2 linked regions of the Undibacterium sp. KW1 genome follow. The protein of the gene in region 1 binds, or shares a complex with, the protein of each later gene. Links are inferred from orthologs where the notes say so. Each region holds a gene or a part of one and is shown on either strand. Other genes may lie near its edges.

Evidence for each region.
Region 2: the proteins of accB (region 1) and accD are in contact, whole or in part, in a solved structure (PDB 8UXZ), measured with the Escherichia coli proteins. The link is inferred for Undibacterium sp. KW1 from one-to-one orthologs.

Annotation. Positions count from the first base shown.
Region 1 is NZ_AP018439.1:5,054,105-5,062,668, reverse strand. The notes cover bases 5,805-8,564. They hold accB (acetyl-CoA carboxylase biotin carboxyl carrier protein), read left to right. Parts: upstream 5,805-6,836; coding sequence 6,837-7,292; downstream 7,293-8,564. Other genes in these bases: accC (acetyl-CoA carboxylase biotin carboxylase subunit), read left to right, coding at 7,403-8,564; aroQ (type II 3-dehydroquinate dehydratase), read left to right, coding at 6,254-6,691; UNDKW_RS22740 (TlpA disulfide reductase family protein), read left to right, coding at 5,805-6,175. Outside these bases: UNDKW_RS22760 (HlyD family efflux transporter periplasmic adaptor subunit), read left to right, coding at 1-647; UNDKW_RS22755 (DHA2 family efflux MFS transporter permease subunit), read left to right, coding at 647-2,203; UNDKW_RS22750 (MerR family transcriptional regulator), read left to right, coding at 2,358-2,786; UNDKW_RS22745 (VIT and VWA domain-containing protein), read left to right, coding at 2,841-5,351; more of UNDKW_RS22740, read left to right, coding at 5,639-5,804. UniProt on the Escherichia coli protein: This protein is a component of the acetyl coenzyme A carboxylase complex; first, biotin carboxylase catalyzes the carboxylation of the carrier protein and then the transcarboxylase transfers the carboxyl group to form malonyl-CoA.
Region 2 is NZ_AP018439.1:3,179,696-3,188,333, reverse strand. Bases 5,805-8,638 are described here. They hold accD (acetyl-CoA carboxylase, carboxyltransferase subunit beta), read left to right. Parts: upstream 5,805-6,700; coding sequence 6,701-7,576; downstream 7,577-8,638. Other genes in these bases: folC (bifunctional tetrahydrofolate synthase/dihydrofolate synthase), read left to right, coding at 7,632-8,638; trpA (tryptophan synthase subunit alpha), read left to right, coding at 5,809-6,615. In the rest of the region: UNDKW_RS14320 (cellulase family glycosylhydrolase), read left to right, coding at 1-183; aceA (isocitrate lyase), read left to right, coding at 571-1,869; UNDKW_RS14310 (WecB/TagA/CpsF family glycosyltransferase), read right to left, coding at 1,989-2,780; UNDKW_RS14305 (hypothetical protein), read left to right, coding at 3,009-3,278; UNDKW_RS14300 (hypothetical protein), read left to right, coding at 3,324-3,587; UNDKW_RS14295 (phosphoribosylanthranilate isomerase), read left to right, coding at 3,676-4,341; trpB (tryptophan synthase subunit beta), read left to right, coding at 4,402-5,670.

The sequences.
Region 1 (8,564 bases):
GTGCCGCTGCCCGTGTACGTGAAACCCTGCTGGCATTGAGCCGCACCAGCCTGCCAGCACCCATGAATGGTTTTGTCGCCAAACGTGCCGTGCAAGTGGGCCAGCGTATTGCTCCCGGCTCACCTTTGCTGTCCATCGTGCCTTTGAATACCTTGTGGGTAGATGCTAACTTCAAGGAAGTGCAACTCGCCCGCATGCGCATAGGTCAGGAGGTGGAATTGCATTCTGACCTGTATGGCACAGATGTGACTTACCACGGCAAGGTACTTGGCATGTCAGCAGGTACAGGCTCAGCCTTTGCTTTGCTGCCTGCACAAAATGCCAGTGGTAACTGGATCAAGGTCGTGCAGCGTGTGCCTGTGCGTATCAGTCTTGACCCTAAAGAGCTGGAAGCATATCCATTGCGCATTGGTGTTTCCATGCAGGTGCAGGTCAATATCTCGCAACAGCAAGGCGCACCAGTAACGGCGGCTGCCCGCACCGTACCTGCTTATCAGACTGCTGTGTTTGAACAAAACGGTAAAGATGCTGACCAGCGCATCGCCGAGATTATCGCGGCGAATTTGCCGGGTGCTAAAGATCACAAAGACGACCATAAAGAAAATCATAGTGCTGCCGCATTGAAAACCACAGGCAAGGGTGCGTAATGAGCGCGCCACGTCCTCAGGCACCGCATCCGCCACTGAAAGGTGGGCAACTGGCAATGGGCACGCTGGCCCTGTCGCTGGCGGTGTTCATGAATGTGCTGGATTCTTCGATTGCCAACGTATCGATACCGGCCATTTCGGGTAATCTCGGTGTCTCACCACAGCAAGGTACCTGGGTCATTACCTCGTTTGCGGTGGCGAATGCGATTTCCGTGCCACTGACAGGTTGGCTGACGACGCACTTTGGTCAGGTCAGGTTGTTTCTGTCATCTATCCTGCTGTTCGTCATTTCATCGTGGCTGTGCGGTATGGCACCGAATATCGAGATTTTGATTGCTGCGCGTATCTTGCAGGGCGCAGTTGCCGGCCCGATGATCCCGCTGTCACAGGCCTTGTTGCTTGGTAGTTACCCGCCCGCCAAAAGCTCGATGGCGCTGGCGCTATGGGGGATGACGACCCTGGTCGCGCCCATTATGGGCCCCTTGCTCGGCGGGTGGATATCGGATAATTATTCCTGGCCCTGGATTTTCTATATCAATATCCCGGTAGGTTTGTTTACTGCCTGGGCCACCTGGTCCATCTATCGCAAACGCGAATCTGCCATCAAGAGTCTGCCTATCGACAAGGTTGGTTTGTTCCTGCTGGTGGTTTGGGTGGGTGCCTTGCAAATCATGCTCGACAAGGGTAAAGAGCTGGACTGGTTCAATTCTGGAGAGATCATCCTGCTGACTGTGATTGCTGTCATCGGTCTGGTGTATTTCATTGTCTGGGAGCTGGGGCAGGATCACCCTGTGGTTGATCTGTCGCTGTTCAAGGGGCGTAATTTCAGTGCCGGTGTGATTGCGATTTCGATAGGTTATGGCCTGTTCTTCGGCAGTCTGGTCATCATGCCGCTGTGGTTGCAAACCCAGTTATCGTATACCGCAACAGAGGCGGGCAAGGTCATGGCACCAGTTGGTATTTTCGCGATTATCCTGTCACCCATCATAGGCAAGATTTTGCCCAAGGTGGATGCCAGGAAGGTTGCCTCGACTGCCTTCCTGGGCTTTGCCCTGGTGTTTTTCCTGCGCTCACATTTCAATACTGACGTGGACACTGCGACCCTGCTGATACCCACACTGATACAGGGCGCAGCGATGTCGATGTTCTTCATCCCGCTGACATCGATCATCCTGTCAGGCCAGCCCCCGGAAAAAATCCCGGCAGCCTCGGGTTTGTCCAACTTCGTGCGCATCATGTGCGGCGGTATGGGAGCCTCCATCATGACCACCATCTGGGACAGCCGCAGCACCCTGCACCATGCCCAGATCGCCGAGAACACCGGCAGCAGTTTCCCCAACTTTGTACAGACCGTGCAGGGCTTGATGCAGCAAGGCATACCAGAACAAGGTGCCTACGCCATCATCGACCGCACTATCAGCGTACAGGCCAGCACCATGGCCGCGACGGATATTTTCTGGATGTCTGCTTATATGTTCATCGGCCTGATAGGTCTGGTGTGGCTGACCAAACCGAAGAAATCAGCCGCCCCTGTGGATGCGGGCGGGGCACATTAGGCTCCAGGTTCAGGCAGGCAAGAAGAAGCGCTCATGACATGAGCGCTTTTTTTTCGTCTTTTTCAAACTGTTTCATCTCCATCTTGAGGTTTGCTCAGGGGGAGCTTGAAAAGTAAACTTGAATAATAACAGTTTAACTGTTATAAAGTACTGTATGAATACTTATTCTGATAAAAAAGACAGCAGCTATCTGCTCCCTGAACTCTGTTTGATGGCAGAGATGTCAGTACGCACTGTGCGTTACTACATGCAGATAGGTCTGGTCAGCAAGCCTGAAGGCGGGACGCGGGCGGCGCGCTATGGAGCGCAGCATCTCGAACAATTGTTGCTGATCAAGAAGTGGAGTTCTGCGGGGGTATCGCTGGAGCGCATACGTGAATTGTTGCATGGCGCACCAGCCCCGCTGGAAGTAAAACCGCAGCAAATCGGGTCAATTTCTGTCTGTACACATTTAACGGTAGCGCAGGGGGTGGAGCTGGTGATCGATGCTGGCAAAGCAGGCTGGACCCCGGAGCAGCTCAGGGAATTCGTCAGGCAGGCTATCGAATTGGCAGAGCGTATGAAAAACAGCCAGGACGCATGACAGCACGCATAACAACACACGTCAATGCGAATGGCTAGCACAGAGAGGATGAATATGTTTAACCAAAATACAGCCACAATACAATCCAGCCTGGGACAGGCAATGGCCCTGACCAAGGTCAGGGCGACGGGTGTCATACAAGGCATGCTGCTGGACATGCAGCTTACCCAAAGTTTTATCAATCCATCGGACAAAGAACATGTGGAGGTGTTATATACCTTCCCTTTGCCTGTGGATGCAGTTTTGCTGGATATAGAAGTCGAGCTGGATGGCAAGAAGCTATCCGGCGCTGTCGTACCCAGGAAAAAAGCTGAGATCGATTATGAAGAAGCTATCTCTGAAGGCAATACGGCTTTCATGCTGCAAGAAAATGGTGATCGCAGTTATAGCCTCAGTATAGGCAACCTGGCGCCCGGTGAAGCGTGTACGCTGAGCATGCACTACGCACAAAGCCTGCGCTTTGCCGAGGTGGATGGCATGAATGCCTTGCGCATTTGTGTACCAACAGTGATTGCCCCACGCTATGAAATGACAGAGGCGGTCGCGAGCAAAAAGCAAAATCTGTTTGAGTGTCTGACCACTCCCAAGCATGATATACGCGTCGAATATCCGTTTGAGATCAGCTTGCGCCTGGCGGCTGAAGTGGCGGGCGCACGCATTGCCTCGCCCAGCCATCCCATCAGTGTCATGCCTGGCGACGGCGGTACGATAATCAGCCTGTCACGCAAGGGTAACCTCGACCGCGATTTTGTGCTGTGCCTGGATCAGTTCAGCCAGCAGGCTTTCAGTGTCCTGGGACGGGACTATCATCAGCCTGCGCATGTCGCTTTGCTGGCCAGTTTTTGCCCGCAAATTGCTGCTGCTGACATGACTGATGTGGCCGTCAAGTTGCTGGTTGATTGTTCTGGTTCCATGCATGGTGACAGCATACAGGCAGCACGCACCGCCCTGAAAGAGATCGTCGAACAACTCAGTGTCGGGGATCATATTTCCCTGTCACGCTTTGGCAGTGAAGTGCAGCACCGCTCACCGGCGATGTGGAAGTTTGCCAAACCCATCAAGGCGGCAGCGCTGCGCTGGGTAGATGAGCTTGATGCCAGCCTTGGTGGTACCGAGATGGCATTGGCGCTGGAATCTACCTTTGCCATTCAGAGCAGCGGGCGCAGCGATGTGCTGATGATTACCGATGGAGAAATCGACAGCGTCGATAGCCTGATCAGCAGTGCCCGCGCTGCCGGGCAAAGGGTGTTTATTGTTGGCATAGGTTCCAGCCCGGCAGAAGTGCATCTGGAACGCCTGGCCAGGGCCAGTGGTGGCTCTTGTGAATATGTGGCGCCGGGCGAAGACGTGGCACCCGCCATCCTGCGCATGTTCATGAAGTTGCGTTCACCAGTCTGGCAGGATATCCGCATCGACACCGGCTTTGCCAGCCAGCCACTGTGGTCCACGGCTTTGCCTGCAAGTGTCTTCAAAGGTGAAACCCTGAATATGTTTTATCTCTTGCCAGAAAAACCTGAGGGTCAGATGAAGCTGTTTGGCCGCTTGTCGGGGCAGGCAGAAGAAGTCGAATTGGGCAGCCTTGCATTGACAGCGGACTTGCAGGCTGAAAGCAGTTTGTCACGCGTGGCTGCAGCGACTTATTTGTCCGGCATGCAAGGCATGACTGAGCAGGTATCTGTCGTGCAGGAGCTGGCGGTGCAATATCAATTGATCTCAGCAGAAACCAGCTTCCTGATCGTCGAGGAAAGAGCCGAAGATGAGAAACCACTGGATATGCCAGCCTTGATAGAAGTCGCTCACATGTTGCCAGCAGGCTGGGGTGGGCTGGGAGCTATCGCGGGCGGTGTTTGCTCCGCGCCGGTCATGGCTGCGCCCGCTGCCGCCGGTGGTGCGGCCTATTCCTTGTCCATGCTGGCAGCACCTGTGGCTGCTGCGCCGCCGGACCTGCGAAGCAGGCTGGCGACCTGGAAATTGTCGAAACGGGCCGCTCTGGACATGGCTGGTGAATCGGGCGAGCGCTACATGGACGCCAGTAATTTGCCATCGCCTGTCGCAAAATGGTTGGTACTTGATGCAGAGGCAATGCAAGCGTTTTTTGAATACGCCAGCGTTGTCGGGGCAGACAGGGTAATCCGCCGTGACATGCATTACCAGGGGCTGACACCGCTGGGCCTGACACTCTTGCTCAGATACTTCGATGAGCAATTGTGGCCAGACAGTTTTGCCGGGCTCAGGAAGATACTGCTGGGTGAAGCTGTCATTGAATGGCTGGAACTGGCAATCTGGGAAGACTGCAAAGACCAGCTCAGCCCACAGCAAGTCATTAAACTCTTCTTCAGCATCATGGCTGAACCAGAAATGCTGGAACGCCTGCTGCCATCGCAAGAGAAGAGGGCAGGGCTGCAGGTGAGCGGCAGGACAAGTGCGGATACTGCGCAATTGCTCAGTGTGTCAGCAAACCCTGCTGCCAGTGTCAGGCTGGAAGCCCAGCTACGCAAAACAGTGCGGGAGCTTGATGCTGTAACCTGGTCAGAGTCTATCTTTTTGATGAATATGGAAGGGTAGGCAAGCTGTATCAGTCTGAGTCAGGGGCGGGCAGGGACATTTTGCAAGGCATGGTGTCCTGCTTTCGCATCAAACGACTCTCCCCGTATATGTGGTCGAGATAAATAGACTCAGCAGGCCCGGTTTATCCATTTTTAATGTCAAACGCATAATAGAGTTTCGGTGAAGGGAGCCTGATGACGGTTCGCCATCTATCCCGCATCACTTACTTATGCAGCATAAATCTCCCAGCTAGGCTAATATCCCTGCCTTGAGCCGTGATTTTGGATTTATGTGAGTGGGTATTTATGAATAAGAAGTTTATTGGCCTGGCAGTCGCGCTGGGTTTGCTGTTTGCGGGTTTGGGTATCTACGCGGGCAACCGCCAGACCACGCCCAAGCCACCTGCCGACAAGTCGGTCGCGCAATTGATGGCGCAGCAGTTCAAGGATAGCGAAGGTAAACCGCAATCGATGGCGGAGTGGCAGGGTAAGTTCCTGGTCGTGAATTTTTGGGCAACCTGGTGCGCACCTTGCGTGCAGGAAATGCCTGAGTTATCAACCATGCAAGATGGATACAAGGGCAAGTCCATACAGATTTTGGGCTTGGGCATAGATAGCCCGACAAATATTGCTGATTTTGCAAAAAAATATAAAATCAGCTATCCCTTGTTTTCTGCGGGCATGGAAGGTTCTGAGCTGTCGCGTCAATTAGGTAATACTGGTGGCGGCTTGCCGTTTACCGTGTTGATTAATGCCGAAGGCAAGGTCGTGAAATCCTATCTTGGCCGCCTGAAGATGGATGAATTGCATACCGATATTGCCAAATATTCTTTGGAAAAATAGAAGACGCGTCGTTTTTCCTTGCCAATCTGCGTCGATTAGCGGCAAAATGCGGCCATCTTCGTCAAATTGAATGTGACTATGGCGCGCAAACTCTTGCTGCTGAATGGCCCCAATCTGAATCTGCTCGGCACGCGCGAGCCTGCCACCTATGGGGCCACTACCCTGGCTGAGATAGAGGCTGCAGCGCAGGAACAGGCAAAAACAGCTGGCGCAGAGTTGTCATTTTTTCAAAGTAATCACGAAGGCGCATTAATTGACCGCATCCATGCTGCCCGCAATGAGCAAGTCGATGCTATTATCATCAACCCGGGCGGCCTGACGCATACCAGCGTTGCCCTGAGGGATGCGCTGGCAGGTGTGGCGATCCCGTTTATAGAAGTACATATATCGAATGTACATCAAAGAGAATCCTTCAGACATCATTCATACTTGTCTGCAATTGCCAAAGGCGTCATCTGCGGCCTCGGTACTGAAGGTTATCGCCTGGCGATTGACTTTTCCCTGAAAAATATTTAAATTCTCGCATCTTCGCGTAATTTGCTGATAATGTCAGCTTATTTCGTATATAATCCAAACTTCGGCGGCAATTGCAGAGCTGTTTTCCTGCTCAGTATTGTGCGTCCCAATTAATTCAGAACCACTTTTTTCAAGGGGATTCCACATGGATTTAAGAAAACTCAAGACCCTGATCGACCTCGTAGCAGAATCAGATATCGCTGAACTCGAAGTGACTGAAGGTGAAGGCAAGGTCCGCATCGTCAAATCTTCTGCGATGCCGCAAAACCAGGTAGTCATGATGCAGCAGCCGCAGCACCAGCAAATGATGCCAGCTGCCGCGCCAGCCGCCGCCGCTCCTGTCGCCGCCGCACCAGTGGTACCGGATGGTCATATCGTCAAATCCCCTATGGTTGGTACTTTCTACCGTTCTTCTGCTCCTGGCGCAGCGCCTTTTGCTGATATTGGCAAAAGCGTCAATGCTGGCGACACCCTCTGCATTATTGAAGCAATGAAATTGCTGAATGAAATCGAAAGCGATTTCACAGGCACGATCAAACAGATTCTGGTTGAAAATGGTCAGCCTGTTGAATACGGCCAGCCGCTGTTCGTGATTGGCTGATCCAGGCGCGCGTGTGCAAACTCAAGTCCTGTGCCCGTGTTGAGGGCAAAATGACCGGACCGTGTTTCCTGCTCACGCAATTGCAACCATTGCCACCGCAAAGTTAAATCATGTTTGAAAAAATTCTTATCGCCAATCGTGGTGAAATCGCGCTACGCATACAGCGCGCCTGCCGCGAGATGGGTATCAAAACCGTGGTCGTGCACTCTGAGGCTGACCGCGAAGCAAAATATGTGAAGCTGGCTGACGAATCTGTTTGCATAGGCCCGGCTCCGTCGAATTTAAGTTACCTGAGCATGCCAGCCATTATCAGCGCCGCTGAAGTGACAGATGCCCAGGCTATCCACCCTGGTTATGGTTTTTTGTCTGAAAACGCCGACTTTGCTGAACGTGTAGAGCAATCCGGTTTTGTTTTCATCGGCCCGCGTGCAGAATCCATACGCATGATGGGTGACAAAGTATCTGCCAAGCATGCCATGATCAAGGCTGGTGTGCCTTGTGTACCAGGCTCTGAAGGCGCATTGCCAGACGACCCTAAAGTCATCGTACAAACAGCCCGCAAGGTCGGCTACCCGGTCATCATCAAGGCCGCTGGCGGCGGTGGTGGACGTGGCATGCGTGTGGTGCATACTGAAGCAGCTTTGCTCAATGCAGTCACCATGACCAAGACAGAGGCTGGTGCAGCATTTGGTAATCCAGAAGTGTATATGGAAAAGTTTCTGGAAGACCCACGTCACGTGGAAATCCAGATCCTGGCTGACCAGCACGGCAATGCCATCTGGCTCGGTGAGCGAGATTGCTCCATGCAGCGCCGTCATCAAAAAGTTATCGAAGAGGCACCTGCACCTGGCATCCCGCGCAAGATCATAGAAAAAATCGGTGACCGCTGCGCTGCCGCCTGCCGCAAGATCGGTTATCGTGGCGCTGGTACTTTTGAATTCTTGTACGAAAACGGCGAATTCTATTTCATCGAAATGAATACCCGCGTTCAGGTTGAGCATCCAGTGACAGAAATGATTACTGGTGTTGATATCGTGCAAGAGCAAATCCGCATCGCCTTCAATGAAAAGCTGCGCTTCAAGCAAACCGATATCGCACTCAAGGGTCATGCCATTGAATGCCGTATCAATGCCGAAGACCCGTTCAAGTTCATCCCTTCGCCAGGTCGCATCACCTCCTGGCATACACCAGGTGGCCCTGGCATACGGGTGGATTCGCATGCCTACGCAGGTTATTTCGTGCCGCCGAATTATGATTCCATGATAGGCAAGG
Region 2 (8,638 bases), 1.9 Mb from region 1 along the record:
CTGGAGCGTATCCCGGTCAAGTTATTTCATGCCAGCAAAAGCAAAAAGATGACGGTGTATCCGCTGGATGGAAATGGTGTACGCATGAAAGCACTGGCCAGTTCTGCCATCAGGAAAAAGCCAGATGGTTTTGAGCTTGACTTTGACTTTCCGTCGCCCTGGTATGAGATTGTGCTCGAATAAGCCTGCGGCTGTCGTGGGTGGTGATGTCAACAATGACAGCAATATGGACCCATATATGTATCCATATAAGTTCTGCGCAAAAAACTTCCAGTTTCCTCTGGGAATTTGAAACTTAATTTTCTTTGTGTAAAAAACTGAATTGCCAAATTTTATGATGTGAAATCAATTTTTCATATTGTGAAAAATACTGACTCGCTGCACAAATTATTTTTCTCATTCTAAGAAATATAATTTCATATCGCAAAAAATGAATTTTAAGTATTTGATTTTAAACGATTAAATATTTGTCATATGTCTTATATAAGACCTTGTTGCTCCGCAAAAAATACTCTATTATTTCTCTCAACGGATGCACCTTTTCATTTGATTTGCCCACAGGAGAGAAATATGACAACTCGCGCACAACAAGTAGCAGAATTGCAAAAAGACTGGGATACCAATCCACGCTGGAACGGTATCAAGCGTAATTACACGGCAGAAGACGTAGTTCGCCTGCGTGGCTCCATGAAGGTTGAGCACACTATCGCCAAAAACGGCGCGATCAAATTGTGGGATCTGGTCAATAACGAGCCTTTCATCAATGCCCTGGGCGCGCTGACTGGTAACCAGGCCATGCAACAGGTTAAAGCTGGCTTGAAAGCCATCTACCTGTCTGGCTGGCAAGTTGCGGGTGACGCCAACGTTGCCGGTGAAATGTATCCTGATCAATCCCTGTACCCAGCCAATTCTGTACCACTGGTTGTTAAACGCATCAACAACACACTGACACGCGCTGACCAGATTCAATGGTCTGAAGGCAAAGACGACATCGACTTCTTCGCCCCTATCGTGGCCGATGCCGAAGCCGGCTTCGGTGGCGTATTGAATGCCTTTGAACTCATGAAAGCCATGATCGAAGCAGGCGCATCTGGTGTTCACTTTGAAGATCAACTGGCTTCTGTTAAAAAATGCGGCCACATGGGCGGCAAGGTTCTGGTTCCTACCCGTGAAGCGATTGAAAAACTGAACGCAGCACGTCTGGCTGCTGACATCATGGGCACATCCACCGTGATTTTGGCTCGTACCGATGCTGAAGCTGCTGATTTGCTGACATCTGACGTTGATCCTAACGACCAGCCTTTCTGCACAGGTGAGCGCACAGTTGAAGGCTTCTACAAAACCAAACCAGGTCTGGAACAAGCGATTTCCCGTGGCTTGGCTTATGCAGAATATGCAGACTTGATCTGGTGTGAAACTGGTAAACCTGATCTGGAATTCGCCAAGGCATTTGCTGACGCTATCCATGCCAAGTTCCCAGGTAAATTGCTGTCCTATAACTGCTCTCCCTCTTTCAACTGGAAGAAAAACCTGGACGATGCAACGATCGCCAAATTCCAGAAAGAACTGGGCGCAATGGGCTACAAATTCCAGTTCATCACATTGGCAGGCTTCCATGCATTGAACTACGGCATGTTCAACCTGGCACATGGCTACGCACGTCGCCAGATGTCTGCCTTCGTTGAATTGCAGGAAGCAGAATTCGCAGCGGCAGAAAAAGGCTTTACAGCTGTTAAGCATCAACGTGAAGTTGGTACTGGTTACTTTGATGCAGTGACACAAACTATCCAGCAAGGTAAGTCTTCTACAACAGCTTTGCATGGTTCTACTGAAGATGAACAATTCTTCGATGCAAAAAAAGTGGCATAAGTTTGTAAGGATAAGCAGTAGATAAGCTCCCAAGAAAAAACCGCACAGATTGTTATCTGTGCGGTTTTTTTATTGTTTTACCTAAGCTTAGAGTGCAGCTTGCTGGAATTTTTTTGGATTCAGCGCATTTGCTTTTGTATCTTTCTCTCACGCAGCAAGAGCCCGACAAAGCGCCAGGCCTGCGTCGTATAACGTTGCCACAAACGGCGCGGTTCGCTAGCCAGGCGCCAGAACCACTCCATGCCTGTCTTTTGCATCCACAGCGGTGCACGTTTTTTCTGGCCCAATGCAAATTCCATGGCTGCACCTACACACAATATTAATGGCACGTTGTCAGTGATGAATTGCGCGCGGTAGCGAAATGCCAGTCTTTCCTGTTTGGGCATGCCCAGGCAAATGAAAAGGATATTCGGTTTCGCAGCCTGTATGCGCTGTATAGCCATATCACTTTCTGCACCATCTGCAGTGAACTGCATGGACGGGCAAAAAATATCGACTTTCAATCCAGGGTAAGTCTTGGCGAATGATTCCAGTAACAGGCTTTCTTGCCCTGGCATGCCACCCAAAACAAAAATCGACAATTCTTTTTCTATGCAGCCACGGCATAGCGATACAAACAAATCTGCACCAGTCACACGTTCTGGCAAGGGCAGGGCGCACATCTTGCTGGCCCAGATTATCGGCATGCCATCGGCAAAAATATAATCTGAAGTGGCATAGAGGTTCTTGAATTCAGGCTCATATTCGAGCTTGGTCATGTGATCCACATTTGGCGTCACCACCACGCGGCTGGCATGGTCACGGCTGCTGGCAACTTCCAGCAAATGCTGGTTGGCCTCTGCAAAACGCATATTGCAGATGTCCAATCCGAATAGCCGGGTAATGAGTGGTTTTGTTGCAGGTGAATTCATGGCGTCTATGAATGAAATGGTAATTGATTATCGCATGCTTCAATCAAGTATTTGCCTCTATATATGCTCGAGCGCTGGAAGGTTACATGTGTCAATTTTCATTCCCCAGTTTTTTTATAAGTGAGCGCTTTCCAGAATATCCTGATATTGTGATAATTGTTGGGTAACGTGCTACTTTGTAGTGTCAATCGCTTGCGCTTGGCTTGTTGATGGCACTAAAGGAGACTTATGGAAAATATGCAGGTCAAACAGCGATTAAGTTTGGAAAGAAAACTAATTATCTGTTTGGGAATTATTGGTTTTGTAATTAGCATCTTGGCTGAGCCTCGTGCTGAAACTCATTTGTCTGCAGTTGCAGCGCAAATCCTGAAGATATTCTGTGTGGCGTTTGGATTTACTACTTATGCGGTTGTAATTAACCCAAAAAATAAGACGAGTCATGTGCTCATACTGTTTGTCGCTACCGTAGTATCGTATTTGGTGTTGGTTTTCAGTTAATGCTTAGTGATGATTTTTAGCCCTTCAACCTAAAGAAGTCTGACCATGTTCGACGATATAAATGCTCTAAATTTCCTGATTGTATTGGCAGTTTTATTTCCTCCGGCTTGGCTAGCATATCGTTCCCGTCAGGGCAGTAACGCTGCTTGGTATATTTTATATGCTTGGCTGGCTGGTTCTGCTATCAACGCCTGCTTAGGTTTGACATATTTTATGGTGGCATTGATAGGGTTTGTTCTTATTGGATTTGTGTACAGACAAAAATTAATGCTGCCTCAATTTTTTAAGAATAATACGGAAGCGAAGTAAGCTGCCACTGTTTGATGCTGGCGATTACGGAGCGCGACAAAAACTTGTATTAGTTTGAATTGGAAAAGTTTTTACATTAGGAAGTGCCATGCTTCACAGAACCAGAATAAAAATTTGCGGCTTGACCCGAGCAAAAGATGTTTGCTTTGTTGTCGAATCTGGGGCTGATGCCTTGGGCTTCGTCTTTTATCCACCCAGCCCTCGTTATGTCACACCTGACACTGCCGGGGCTTTGCTGCGCGAAATTCCTCCCTTTGTCATGTCGGTGGGCCTGTTCGTCAATATTGACGAGGCAGGCTTGCAAGAGGTCATTAATAAGGCTCCCGTGCAATTGCTGCAATTCCACGGCGATGAAACACCTGAACAATGCGCCAGCCTGGCCGCTTGTGTGAATCGTCCTTTTATTCGTGCATATCGCGTCAAAGCTGACACAAGGCCTGAGGATTTGCTAGAATGTGAGCAGTCTTATCGTAAGGCTAGTCCTTTATTCAGTGGTTTATTGCTAGATACCCATGTTGATGGGTATGGCGGTAGTGGAAAGGTTTTTGATTGGTCTCTCATTCCAAAAGAGCTCGCGCCTCGGGTCGTTTTAAGTGGTGGCTTGAGCGTACAGAACGCGACTGGCGCAGTTAGTCAGGTTCGCCCGTTTGCGGTCGACATCAGCAGTGGTGTGGAAGCAGCAAAGGGTATAAAGGATGAGGCCAGCGTGCGCGCGTTTATCGAAGCGGTGCGTCTGGCAGATAATCAGGAATAGTGATGTGGCGTGGGGTAGCTCCCCAATGCATCGCTTTCAAGCCAGTTTGAAGGAAAGAAAATGAAAGAACTCCAGTCTTTGGATGCTCAGTTCGAGCGCCAGTCTATCGCCGGTCAGGCAATTTATCAGTCAGCCCAATATCATTTACCGGATTCACGTGGTCATTTTGGTCAGTTTGGTGGCACTTTTGTATCTGAAACCCTGACTCATGCATTGACGGAACTTAAAGAAGCGTATGCCAAGTACCAAAATGATCCTGAATTTTTGGCGGAGTTTCGCAATGAATTAAAGTACTTTGTCGGTCGCCCATCGCCTGTGTATCACGCCAAACGCTGGTCAGATTTGATGGGTGGGGCGCAAATCTATTTCAAGCGTGAAGATCTGAATCATACGGGTGCCCACAAGATTAATAATGTGATCGGCCAGGCTCTACTGGCCAAGCGCATGGGTAAGCCACGGGTTATTGCTGAGACCGGTGCGGGTCAGCATGGCGTGGCTACTGCCACTATCTGTGCCCGATTTGGACTCGAATGCGTGGTCTATATGGGGTCGGAAGACGTCAAGCGCCAGGCGCAAAACGTGTATCGCATGAAGTTGCTTGGTGCGACCGTGGTACCGGTAGAGTCCGGTTCCAAGACCCTGAAAGATGCGCTGAACGAAGCCATGCGTGACTGGGTCGCGAATGTCGATAATACTTTTTACATCATAGGCACGGTGGCAGGGCCACATCCTTATCCCATGATGGTCAGGGACTTCCAGTCCGTTATCGGTGAAGAGTGCTTATGGCAGATGCCTGAGCAAACCGGACGTCAGCCAGACTATGTGGTGGCTTGCGTAGGCGGTGGCTCGAATGCCATGGGTATTTTTTATCCTTATATCGATCATCAGCAAGTCAGGCTCATCGGTGTCGAAGCAGCGGGTGAGGGGCTGGAAAGTGGCAAGCATTCTGCCTCGCTGACGGCAGGCTCACCCGGTGTGCTGCATGGTAACCGTACTTATTTGTTGCAGGATGAGAATGGCCAGGTCATAGAAACCCATTCTGTCTCAGCTGGCCTGGATTATCCGGGTGTGGGTCCTGAACATGCTTGGTTGAAGGAAAGTGGTCGCGCGCAGTATGTGACCATCACAGATGATGAGGCGCTCGAGGCTTTTCATGATTGCTGTCGCATTGAAGGCATTATTCCTGCGCTGGAATCCAGTCACGCTCTTGCCTATGCCGCCAAGCTCGCTGCGACTTTACCCAAGGATAAGATCGTCCTGGCAAACCTGTCTGGCCGTGGTGACAAGGATATGCATACCGTGGCTGAACGGGCAGGGCTGAAATTCTGATTTGCCTTTGAGTAAACATGCGGGCGCATACATATAGAGATGTGGCCTGCATGCCTTCCCTATTAAGAATTGAGATTGATGCCACCGCAGGAGTGATGTCCTGGACAGCGCATAGCGCATCAAATAAGGACCAACAAGATGTCAAGAATTCAAAATACCATGGCTGCTTTGGCGGCTAACAATAAAAGAGGTTTAATCCCTTTCATCACTGCGGGTGACCCCGCACCTGATTTAACTGTACCTTTAATGCATGCTCTGGTCGAGGGCGGGGCCGATATTATCGAGCTGGGCGTGCCGTTTTCTGATCCCATGGCGGATGGCCCTGTCATTCAGCGCGCCTCTGAAAGAGCGCTGCAATTTGGAGTTGGCTTGCGGGATGTATTACAATTCGTCCGCGAATTCCGGCAAAGTAATCAAAAGACACCAGTTGTGCTCATGGGTTATGCCAATCCCATAGAGCGCATGGGGCAGGATGCATTCATTGCCAAGGCTGCTGAAGTTGGAGTGGATGGTGTGCTGGTAGTGGATTACCCGCCGGAAGAATGTGAAGAATTTGCAAGTAAAATGCAGCAACAGGGGATGGACACAATATTCCTGCTGGCACCGACATCGACTGACGAGCGCATAGAGCAAGTTGGTAAAATTGCCAGTGGTTATGTGTATTATGTGTCGCTGAAGGGTGTTACCGGTTCTGGTGCATTGGATCTGGATGCGGTTGCCGCCATGATCCCGCGCATCAAAAAGCATGTCAAAGTACCGGTAGGTGTGGGCTTTGGCATACGTGACGGGGCGACGGCGAGAGCCATTTCCACAGTGTCGGATGCGGTGGTGATAGGCTCGCGCATCATCCAGGAACTGGAAAATACCCCGCGTGGAGACGTAATTGCCGCAGTTGCTGCAGTGAAAAGCTTTATTTCTGGTGTCAGACAGGCTTTGGACGAGTAAAATACGCGCCTGACTGGTTCTTTTACCAGAATGAACCTGATGCCGGGTTGTTAAAAAGACAGCCTGGCGGCCATAAGGAGAAAACATGAGTTGGTTAGAAAAACTGTTGCCGCCGCGTATACAACGCTCGGAATCTGCAAATCGTAAGTCGATTCCTGAAGGTTTGTGGGTCAAGTGCCCCTCTTGCGAAGCGGTGCTGTATCGTTCTGATCTGGAAGCCAATATCCATGTTTGCCCAAAATGCAGCCATCATTTGCGTATAGGCGCACGTGAACGTCTGGATGCCTTGCTTGATGCCGGTGGTCGTTATGAAATCGGCCAGGAAGTCTTGCCTATCGATACACTGAAATTCAAAGACAGCAAAAAATACCCTGATCGCCTCAAAGATGCGCTGGAAACTACCGGTGAGACTGATGCCCTGGTAGTCATGGGTGGCTCCATCATGGCTGTGCCTGTAGTTGCTGCTTGTTTCGAGTTTGAATTCATGGGTGGTTCCATGGGTTCTGTCGTTGGTGAGCGGTTCGTGCGTGGTGCGCAAGCGGCACTGGAGCAAAAAGTACCTTTCATTTGCTTTACCGCTACCGGTGGTGCACGTATGCAAGAGGGTTTGTTGTCCCTCATGCAGATGGCAAAAACCACGTCCATGCTTACCAAGTTGTCTGAAAAGAAACTGCCTTTCATTTCTGTACTGACTGATCCTACCATGGGCGGTGTATCCGCTTCTTTCGCCTTCCTTGGCGATGTAGTGATTGCCGAGCCTAAAGCCTTGATCGGCTTTGCTGGCCCACGCGTGATTGAAAATACCGTGCGTGAGAAATTGCCGGAAGGCTTCCAGCGCTCTGAATTCCTGCTGCAAAAAGGCGCGATCGACATGATCGTTGACCGTCGCAAGATGCGTGAAGAAATCGCGCGTTTGCTGGCGCTGTTGCAAAACCAGCCCGCTGAAGCAGTATCCTCCTGATTTATAGTGTATACCTAATAAGCCCGAAGCATTTTGTTCGGGCTTTTTTTATCTTATGACAAATTTACCTGCCACCCTGGCTGACTGGCTGGCCGTACTTGAAACCCGCCATTCTAAAGAAATCGACATGGGCCTGGACCGCGTTGCTGCGGTCAAGAACAAGCTGGCGATCCACTATGATTGCCCTGTCATCATGGTCGCTGGCACCAATGGCAAAGGCTCTACCTGCGCCATGCTGGAAGCAGTGTTGATGCAGGCCGGTTACCGTGTCGGCTTGTACAGCAAGCCACATTTTCTTGACTTCAATGAGCGTGCCCGCATCAATGGCGAGATGGTCAAGGACGATGTCTTTATCTCTACTTTCAATGCGGTTGAAGAGGCTCGTGGCGATATTTCGCTGACCTACTTTGAATTTACTACGTTGGCAATTTGCAAATTGCTGGCTGATGCCAAGCTTGACGTGGTGATTCTCGAAGTTGGTCTCGGAGGTCGCCTGGATGCGGTGAATGTCATTGATGCCGATGTCTCCATTGTTACCAGCATTGATATCGACCATATTGATTACCTCGGTGATACCCGCGAAAAGATAGGCTTTGAAAAGGCCGGCATCTTCCGTCCGGGCAAGGCAGCTATTTGTGGTGATCCTTTGCCACCCCAGTCCCTGATAGACCATGCCAATGCCATAGGTGCAGACTTGTGGTTGTTTGGCCGCGATTTCAACTATAACGGTGATAAGCAGCAATGGAATTTTGCGGGCCGCAGCCAGCGCCGTAATTCCCTTGGCTATCCCAGTTTGCGCGGTGCCAACCAGCTCTTGAATGCGTCTGCCGTGCTGGCCGCGCTGGAAGCACTGAAGCTCGAACTGCCAGTGGGTGCGCAAGAAGTGCGTACTGGTCTGGTGATGGTGGATTTGCCGGGTCGCTTCCAGGTCATGCCAGGTCGCCCTACCGTGGTGCTGGATGTAGCGCATAATCCGCACGCCGCCGCTACGCTGGCACAAAATCTCGACAATATGGGTTTTCATGCCTATACCTACGCGGTATTTGGTTCCATGCTCGATAA